One region of the Paractinoplanes abujensis genome, then DNA from elsewhere that is predicted to be linked to it. Evidence: predicted binding sites of a transcription regulator. Region 1 holds the regulator's gene; each other region holds the start of a gene.
The links. The regulator HrcA, encoded in region 1, represses chaperone genes, less so after heat shock. The targets are predictions, from matches to a motif close to GGTTNGCACNCTCNNNNNGAGNGTGCNAACC.
Positions count from the first base shown of each region.

Region 1 (3,273 bases):
CGCTGTAGGAGAGCGTCGGCATATCGATTAGATGGTGCTGATACAAGGCTTCCTGACGTTGCCTCGTTGCGCCGCGGAGCCGAGCGGTCTGCTGCCGCCAAATGCCTGGCAGAACGACCAAGAGGGCAATGGCGAAGGCGGCGAGAAGCTGGGCAGTGGTGGTGTAGAAATCCTCGCTCTCCACCACGGCAGCGTGGCACAGGACGGCAAACTGATCATTGCCGCTGACGCTGAGCCGAGTCAGCTGCTTGGGGGGCGACGGCACTGTACCCCCGCCACCCCACTACGCCACTCCGTCTCTTCTAGTGGCCGTTGAAAGCGTCCCGCATCCGGCTGAAGAACCCGCCCTGCTTGCTCAGCTCGGCCACGTCCTCGCCGCGGGTCTTGGCGAAGTCGCGCAGCATGCGTTCCTGGTCGCCGGTGAGCTTGGTCGGCGTCTTGACGTCGAGGTGCACGAAGAGGTCGCCGCGGCCCTGGCCCCGCAGGTGGGGCACGCCCTTGCCGCGGATGCGCAGCGTGGAGGCGGGCTGGGTGCCGGCCTTGACCTCGATGCCCTCCTCGCTGTCGAGCGTCTTGATCGTCAGGCGGGTGCCGAGCGCGGCCGCGGTCATCGGGAGCGTGACCCGGCAGTGCAGGTCGTCGCCCTTGCGCGAGTAGACGTCGTGCGGACGCTCGTGGATCTCGACGTAGAGGTCGCCGGGGGTGCCGCCGCCGGGGCCGACCTCGCCCTGCTGGGCCAGGCGGATGCGCATGCCGTCCTCGACGCCGGCCGGGATCTTGACGGTGAGCGAGCGGCGGGTGCGTACGCGGCCGTCGCCGGCGCAGGTCGGGCACGGGTGCGGGATGACCGTGCCGTGACCCTGGCAGGTCGCGCACGGGCGGGACGAGACGACCTGACCCAGGAACGTGCGCTGCACGCTCTGCACCTCGCCCCGGCCGCCGCACGTGTCGCAGGTGGCCAGGTGGGTGCCGGGGGCCGTGCCGGCGCCGGAGCACTGGGTGCACAGCACCGCGGTGTCGACGGTGATCGGGGCTTCGACGCCGAACGCGGTCTCGACCAGGTCGAGCTCGAGTCGCAGGATCGCGTCGGCGCCGGGACGGGTGCGCGGGCGCGGGCCGCGGGCGTTGCCGCCGGCCGCCGTGCCGAAGAACGCGTCCATGATGTCCTGGAAGCCGACGAACGGGCCGCCCGCGCCGCCGGGGCCGGGACCCCCGCCGCCCGGGGCGAGCGGGTCGCCGCCGAGGTCGACCATCTGACGCTTCTGGTCGTCCGAGAGCACCTCGTACGCCGCGTTGATGTCTTTGAACTTCTCGTGCGCTTCCGGATCGGGGTTGACGTCCGGGTGGTATTGCCGAGCCAGTTTGCGGTAGGCGCGCTTGATCTCGTCGTCGGTGGCTTCCCGGCTCACACCGAGAATGCCGTAGTAGTCCTTGGCCACGGGCTCCGCAATCCTCGTCAGTTCTGGGCTAGAAGGTCGCCCACGTAGCGGGCCACCGCGCGCACGGTCGCGATGGTGCCGGGGTAATCCATCCGGGTGGGACCGAGCACGCCGAGCCCCCCGACGATCGTCGCGCCGGGGCCATAGCCTGTGCTGACCACGGACGCCGACCGCAGGTTGTCGATCTGGTTCTCGTCGCCGATCCGGACCCGGGTGGTGCTCGGTTCCAGATCGCCGATGAGCTTGAGCAGGATGACCTCTTCCTCGAGGGCTTCGAGGACGGGGCGCAGCGTGCCCTGGAAGTCCAGCACGCCCCCACGTGTCAGATTAGCCGTGCCCGCCAAGGCGAGGCGTTCCTCACTGCGCTCGACGAGTGTCTCGAGCAACACCGAGGCCAGACAGGCCATGGTGCCGCGGCTGTCGGGGCTGCAGTCGTCGACCAAACCTTGCACGAGCGGCGGCGTGTCGGCCAGCTTCTGCCCGGCCAGTTTTTCGTTGACCCGGCGGCGCAGATCGGTCACGTCGTCGGCCGGCACGGGCGCGGGCAGCTCGACCAGGCGCTGCTCGACGCGGCCGGTGTCGGCGATCATCACCAGCATGAGCCGCGTCGTCGAGATCGGCACCAGCTCGAGGTGGCGCACCGACGAACGGGCCAGCGACGGATATTGCACCACGGCGACCTGGCGGGTCAGCTGGGCCAGGAGGCGCACCGTGCGATGCACCACGTCGTCGAGGTCGACCGCGCCGATCAGGAAGCGCTCGATGGCCCGCCGCTCGGCCGGGCTGAGCGCCTTGACCTTGGAGAGCCGGTCGACGAACAGCCGATAGCCGGCGTCGGTGGGCACCCGGCCGGCGCTGGTGTGCGGCTGCCGGATGTAACCCTCCTCCTCCAGCACGGCCATGTCGTTGCGCACGGTGGCCGGGGAGACGCCGAGCTGATGCCGCTCGACCAGGGATTTCGAGCCGACGGGCTCCTGCGTCTCGACGTAGTCCTCGACGATGGCCCGCAGCACCTCGAGCTTGCGGTCATCCAGACTCACAATGACCCCTCCCCCTTGGCACTCACGCGGACAGAGTGCCAGTCTACGTCGCCGCCGACGGGAGCGCGATGATCGAGCGCAGTGTCTATTCGCCGACTCGATCAGCATGTCGCTCTCGACCGCGTTGAACTGCGGCTCTACGGTGTCAGCCATGACTGAACCACCTCGCCCGCCCGGTGAAGGTAATCCGTACGACCCGACCACGCCGTTCAACCCATATGCGGCTAACGACCCGGTCTCCGGTTCGTCACCGCCTCCGCCGCCTCCGTACGGCGCGCCGCCGCCGTCCTCGGGTGGCCCTTATGGTGCGCCTCCGCCGACGTCGGGTGGGCCGTACGGTGCGCCTTACGGTGCGCCGCCGCCCTCGTCGGGTGGTCCCGGCTACGGTGGCCCGCCCCCGCAGTACGGCTATCAGCAGTCGCCCGGCGGCTACGGCCCCGGTCAGACCCAGGACGACAAGACCTGGATCATGATCGCCCACTTCGGCGGCGCGCTCGGCGCCCTCGTCGGCGGCGGCCTGTCCGGCTGGATCGTGCCGCTGATCGCCATGCTGGCCAAGGGCAACCAGTCCCCGGCCGTGCGGGCCGAGGCGGTCAAGGCGCTCAACTTCCAGATCGTGTGGTCGGTCGTCACGCTGATCGGGTGGGCCACCGCCTGCGCCGTCATCGGCTTCGTGATCATCCCGATCGCCGCGCTGATCGCCATCATCTTCGGTGTGATCGCCGGCGTGAAGGCCAGCAACAACGAGCCGTACAACTACCCGCTCAGCATCAACCTGATCAAGTAGGGCCGGT
Region 1 is NZ_JACHMF010000001.1:5,342,119-5,345,391, forward strand. Features, by position in the region: gene BKA14_RS24265 (hypothetical protein) at 1-184, opposite strand, end outside; gene dnaJ (molecular chaperone DnaJ) at 303-1,439, opposite strand; gene hrcA (heat-inducible transcriptional repressor HrcA) at 1,457-2,479, opposite strand; gene BKA14_RS24280 (DUF4870 domain-containing protein) at 2,631-3,266, shown strand.

Region 2 (3,273 bases), 1.9 Mb from region 1:
CACGGCGATCATCACGGTCACCGTGGACGCGGCGGCGACCGACGTCGGGGCGGGCGACGGCAAGCTGGCCAAGACCGGCACCGACATCATCTCGGTCGTGGTGGCCGGCGGCGTCGCCGTCCTGATCGGCGGGTTCCTGCTGATGGCGGGGGGTGACCGGCTGCGACTGACGGCTGCGCTGGGCCTGCAGGGTCCGGGCCGCCACCGCCCGGGTCGCCACCGGTTCTGAAGAACTCCGGAAAGGCAAGAACGGCGGGTCGCCAGGCGACCCGCCGTTCTCGTGTTGCCAGGACTGGACTCAGAAGTCCATGTCACCGCCGCCCGGGGCGCCGGCCGGGGCCGGGGTCTTCTCGGGCTTGTCGGCCACGACGGCCTCGGTGGTGAGGAACAGCGCGGCGATCGACGCGGCGTTCTGCAGCGCCGAGCGGGTGACCTTGGCCGGGTCGATGATGCCCGCGGCCAGCAGGTCCACGTACTCGCCGGTCGCGGCGTTGAGGCCGTGACCCGCCTCCAGGTTGCGCACCTTCTCCACCACGACGCCGCCCTCGAGGCCGGCGTTCACGGCGATCTGACGCAGCGGGGCGTCGAGCGCGACCTTGACGATCTGCGCACCGGTGGCCTCGTCGCCGGCCAGGTCCAGCTTGTCGAACGCGGTCTTGCCGGCCTGCACCAGGGCGACGCCACCACCGGGCACGATGCCCTCCTCGACGGCCGCCTTCGCGTTGCGAACGGCGTCCTCGATGCGGTGCTTGCGCTCCTTGAGCTCGACCTCGGTGGCCGCGCCGACCTTGATGACCGCAACACCGCCGGCCAGCTTGGCCAGGCGCTCCTGCAGCTTCTCACGGTCGTAGTCGGAGTCCGACTTCTCGATCTCGGCGCGGATCTGGTTGACCCGGCCCTGGATCTGCTCGGCGTTGCCCGCGCCGTCGACGACGGTGGTCTCGTCCTTGGTGATGACGATCTTGCGGGCCTGGCCCAGCAGGCTCAGGTCGGCGTTCTCCAGCTTGAGGCCGACCTCTTCGCTGATGACGGCGCCACCGGTCAGGATGGCGATGTCCTCCAGCATGGCCTTGCGGCGGTCACCGAAGCCGGGGGCCTTGACGGCGACCGACTTGAAGGTGCCGCGGACCTTGTTGACGACCAGGGTGGCCAGGGCCTCGCCCTCGACGTCCTCGGCGATGATGACGAGCGGCTTGCCGCCCTGCATGACCTTCTCCAGCACGGGGAGCAGGTCCTTGACCGCCGAGATCTTGCTGTTCGCGATGAGGATGTAGGGGTCGTCGAAGACGGCCTCCATACGCTCGGCGTCGGTCATGAAGTAGGCCGACACGAAGCCCTTGTCGAAGCGCATGCCCTCGGTGAGCTCGAGCTCGAGGCCGAAGGTGTTGCTCTCCTCGACGGTGATGACGCCTTCCTTGCCGACCTTGTCCATGGCCTCGGCGATGATCTCGCCGACCGTGGAGTCACCGGCGGAGATGGAGGCGGTCGAAGCGATCTGCTCCTTGGTCTCCACGTCCTTCGAGAGCTGCTGCAGGCCCTCGGAAACGCTGGCCACGGCGGCCTCGATGCCCCGCTTGAGGGCCATCGGGTTGGCGCCGGCGGCCACGTTGCGCAGGCCCTCACGGACCAGCGCCTGGGCGAGGACGGTCGCCGTCGTCGTGCCGTCACCGGCGACGTCGTCGGTCTTCTTCGCGACCTCCTTGACCAGCTCGGCGCCGATCTTCTCGTAGGAGTCCTCGAGCTCGATCTCCTTGGCGATCGACACACCATCGTTGGTGATGGTGGGAGCGCCCCACTTCTTCTCGAGCACGACGTTGCGGCCCTTGGGGCCGAGCGTCACCTTGACGGCGTCGGCGAGCTGGTTCATGCCCCGCTCGAGGCCGCGACGAGCTTCCTCGTCAAATGCGATGATCTTGGCCATACGGCTGTGTCCTCCTGGACATTCGAGGTGCCGGGCCGCGTGGCCCCGCCCCCGCACGTGTGCGGAACTCTGCGGACGTCACCACCTGGCGTCGTGACGTCCTCAGGCCGAGCCGGATAGCCCGCGACGACCGGCCCCGTGCCCCGGCGCCGATGGCGACGCCGCGACCGAGACCCCACCGTCCCGACCTGCTGGCACTCACCAGACGCGAGTGCCAATGACTTGTTTAGCACTCCAGGGGTGCGAGTGCAAGGAAACCTCGACCCCGGGCGGTGGTCACTCCTCCGGGGCGTCGAGCTCCGCGAACAGGGAACGGCTGGTCACCGGTTCGACCGCCCGGCGGGCCTGCCCGTAGGTCACCAGGGCGGCGATCGCCCACAGCTGAACCAGCACGACCCCGGCCGCCGTGGCCGCGAACCCGCCGAGCGCGTAGTCGGCCACCCGCGGCACCACCGTGAGCGCGGCTGCGGCGACCAGCAGCCCGCCCGGGCGCGCGTGCGAGAGCAGATGGGCCGCGCGCCGCGGACCGCGCCCGCGCTCGATCAGCACGACGCAGCCGAGCACCCCGCCGAAGGTGAGCGCGACCGTCGAGCCGACGGCGAATCCGATGGCCACCAGGCCGCCCGCCGCACCCACCTGCTCCTCGGTCAGCAGCAGCGGCAGGCCACCGGTGAGCAGGCCGAACCCGGCGAACCACAACCACAGGGCGCGCAGCCGCATCGAGACCAGCGACCAGACCCGGCGGGCGCGGGGCCGCCGGCCCTGGGCGGCCGCGGGCAGCGCCACGCCGACCGCGCCGGCCAGGCTGAGCACGAGCGGCAGGGCGGACACCGCGAGATAGGCCAGCCACATGGCCGGGAGCAGCAACAGGCCGAACCCGCCGACCAGGTCGGCCAGGGCGGGCGCGGCCACGATCGTGTCGTCGACCCGGCCCACGAAGAAGTGCATGGGCAGCGCGACCAGCAGCATGACCGGGATCAGGTGGGCCGCGTGCCGCCCGGCGACCCGGCCGAACCGGCGCGCCCACTGCCCGAACCCGGGCCCGGCGACGAGCGGGTCGTGGACGACCGGTGGCTCCGGCGCGATGTCGCGCCGCCAGCTCAGGTCGGCCGTGCGCCCCTCCGGGTCGAAGGGGTCGGCGGCGGCCACCACCGGTGCCTCGACCATGAAGATGCGCGCGTCACCCTGCTCCACCCGGACACCTTGCCCCAGCACACGCCGGTGCCGCCACCCCGTCCGATTCCCGGCAACCGGGTTGCCGCACCCGCCGGATCCGGGTAGTCAGGACGCCATGAGCTGGAACGTGCACCGGATACGCCCCGAGGACGCGGCCCGGATGCGCGCGCTGCGGC
Region 2 is NZ_JACHMF010000001.1:7,272,676-7,275,948, reverse strand. Features, by position in the region: gene BKA14_RS33295 (beta strand repeat-containing protein) at 1-229, shown strand, start outside; gene groL (chaperonin GroEL) at 299-1,921, opposite strand; gene BKA14_RS33285 (hypothetical protein) at 2,198-3,115, opposite strand; gene BKA14_RS33280 (GNAT family N-acetyltransferase) at 3,213-3,273, shown strand, end outside.
Region 2: groL (chaperonin GroEL) is a predicted target of HrcA. The motif match lies at 2,111-2,141, and genes of this name have one in related genera.

Region 3 (3,273 bases), 620 kb from region 1:
GGGCCGTGCTGGTGGCCGTGACCACCGTGGCTGTGGCCGTGGCCGCCGCCGGCGGCGGGCTCGGGCTCGGCCGGCTTGTCGACCACGAGGCTTTCCGTGGTCAGGAGCAGACCGGCGATCGAGACGGCGTTGGAGACCGCGTTGCGGGTCACCTTGACCGGGTCGATGATGCCGGCCGCGGCCAGGTCGACGTATTCGTCGGTGGCCGCGTTGAGGCCGTGGCCCCAGCCCAGCTCGGCGACCTTGCCCACCACGACGTAGCCGTCGTGGCCGGCGTTCTGCGCGATCCAGCGCAGCGGCTCCACCAGCGCCTTGCGGACGATGGTGACGCCGATGGCCTCCTCGCCGGTGAGGCCCAGACCGCCGTCGAGCTCCGTGGCCACCTGGGCCAGGGCGGCGCCGCCGCCGGGGACGGTGCCTTCCTCGACCGCGGCCTTGGTCGCCGCGATGGCGTCCTCGATGCGGTGCTTGCGCTCCTTCATCTCGACCTCGGTGGCGGCGCCGACCTTGATCACCGCGATGCCGCCGGAGAGCTTGGCCAGCCGCTCCTGGAGCTTCTCGCGGTCCCAGTCGGAGTCGGAGGCCTCGATCTCCTTGCGGATCTGCGCGACCCGGTCGGTGACGTCGGAGGACTTGCCGCCGCCGTCGACGATCGTGGTGTTCTCCTTGTCGACCACGACGCGCCGGGCGGTGCCCAGCATGTCGAGGGTGACCTGGTCGAGCTTGTAGCCCAGCTCGGGGGCGATCAGCTCGCCACCGGTGGCGATCGCCAGGTCCTGCAGCATCGCCTTGCGGCGGTCGCCGAAGCCAGGCGCCTTGACGGCGGCCACCTTCAGCGTCTTGCGCAGCGCGTTGACCACCAGCGTGGACAGGGCCTGGCCCTCGACGTCCTCCGCGATGATCAGCAGCGGCTTGCTGGACTGCAGCACCTTCTCCAGCAGCGGGAGCATTTCCTCGATGCTGGAGATCTTCTGGGTCGTGATCAGGATGTGCGCGTCCTCGAGGACGGCTTCCTGCGACTCGGCGTCGGTCACGAAGTTCGGCGAGATGAAGCCCTTGTCGAACTGCAGACCTTCGGTGACGTCGAGCTCGGTGGCCATGGCCGAGCCCTCCTCGACGGTGATGACACCGTCGCGGCCGACCCGGTCCATCGCCTCGGCGATGAGCTCGCCGATCGTGGCGTCCTGGGCCGAGATGGTGGCCACGTTGGCGATCGCCTTGTGGTCGGCGACCTCGACGGCCTTGGCCAGCAGCGCCTTGGAGACGACCTCGGCGGCCTGGTCCATGCCGCGCTTGAGGCCGATCGGGTTGGCGCCCGCCGTCACGTTGCGCAGGCCCTCGCGCACGAGCGCCTGGGCCAGCACGGTGGCGGTGGTGGTCCCGTCGCCGGCGACGTCGTTGGTCTTGGTCGCCACCTCCTTGACCAGCTGCGCACCGAGGTTCTGGTACGGGTCGGTGAGCTCGATCTCCTTGGCGATGGTGACACCGTCGTTGGTGATCGTGGGCGCGCCGAACTTCTTGTCCAGGACGACGTTGCGGCCACGCGGGCCGAGGGTGACCTTGACCGTGTCGGCGAGCGAGTTGACGCCGTGCTCGAGCAGGTGGCGGGCGTCGTCAGAGAAGCTGAGAATCTTCGCCATATGGGGTCCCTTCACGCACCAACGCCCTGGCCCGTCAGGAACGAGCCAGGGCGGTCAGCACTGTCAGTAGGTCACTTCTCGATGACCGCGAGGACGTCGCGGGCGGAGAGCACCAGGTACTCCTCGCCGGCGTACTTGACCTCGGTGCCGCCGTACTTCGAGTAGAGGACCGTCTCGCCGACCTTGACGTCAACCGGGATGCGGTTGCCCTTGTCGTCGATGCGGCCGGGGCCGACAGCGAGGACGGTGCCCTCCTGCGGCTTCTCCTTGGCGGTGTCGGGGATCACGATGCCCGACGCCGTGGTCGTCTCAGCCTCGTTCGCCTGGACCACGATGCGGTCCTCGAGCGGCTTGATCGCAACCTTGGTCGCGGTAGTCACGGGCATACCCTCCTGGGTACAGGTTTGCCGACCAGAAAGCCTGGCCGGACTGATGCCTCATGCCACCGGGCGGGGCCGTCGTCGCGGGTGCCGGTCCGCCTGGTGCCAAGCCGCAGGCCCGGATGGGCTCGCGGCTGGCACCCTCATGTTGAGAGTGCTAATCGGAGATTAGGCCGGAACTAGCACTCCGTCAACCAGAGTGCCAACCAAAACGGGGCCGGGGAGAATGCCTGCGTGACCGCCTCACTGCGTACCCCCGAAGGGGTGAACGCCCTGGCCCTGGCGAGCGAGATCGCCGCCGGGGACCCGCTGGCCGCGGCGTCCGCGCTGCGCTCGCGGGGGGTGCCGCCCGAGCTGGCCGCGGCCGCGCTGACGCAGGTCGATCTGCGGCGCCGCGCGACCGCCAAGTTCGGCCCCGACGCGGAGTCGATGTTCTTCACGCGGGCCGGTCTCGAACAGGCGACCCGGGCGGTGGTGTCGAACCGGCGGGCGGCCCGGCTGGCCGCGGCGGGCGTGCAGACCTTGGCCGACCTCGGCTGCGGGCTGGGTTCCGACGCGATCGCCGCGGCGCGGGCCGGGATCGAGGTGTACGCCGTCGACGCCGACCCGGTCACGGCCGAGCTCGCCGCGGCCAACGTCGAGGCGCTGGGGCTGGGCGATCGGGTCCGGGTGGAATGCGCGGACGCGACGACCGTACGGGTGGAAGGATTTGACGCCGTTTTCGCCGATCCGGCGCGCCGGAAGGCCGGGCGTGGGCGCGTTTTCGACCCGAAGTCCTACTCGCCGCCGTGGGATTTCGTCGTGGGCCTGGCCGCCCGGGTGCCCCGTACGGTGCTCAAGCTGGCTCCGGGGATCGATCACGACTTGCTGCCGCCGGGCGCGGAGGGGGAGTGGGTGAGTGTGGGCGGTGACCTGGTGGAGGCCGCGTTCTGGTGCGGGCCGCTCGCCGCGACGCCGCGCCGCGCGACTTTACTGCCGGGTAGCGCCGCAATGTCCGGCGCACGGGGTGTCGAGCTGACCGGGAGCGGGACGCTGCGGGCGCCCGTGGGTGGTGTCGGCGCTTTCCTGTACGACCCTGACCCCGCTGTGGTGCGGTCCCATCTGGTGGCCGAGTTCGCCGAGAGCATCGGCGGGCGGCTGGCCGACCCCGACATCGCGTACGTCTACACCGATGACGCGCGCCTGACCCCGTACGGGAGAAGGTTGGAAATCACTGACGTGCTCGGGTTCTCGCTCAAGCGGCTGCGCGCCCT
Region 3 is NZ_JACHMF010000001.1:5,962,378-5,965,650, reverse strand. Features, by position in the region: gene groL (chaperonin GroEL) at 1-1,640, opposite strand, end outside; gene groES (co-chaperone GroES) at 1,712-2,020, opposite strand; gene BKA14_RS27140 (class I SAM-dependent methyltransferase) at 2,255-3,273, shown strand, end outside.
Region 3: groES (co-chaperone GroES) is a predicted target of HrcA. The motif match lies at 2,153-2,183, and genes of this name have one in related genera.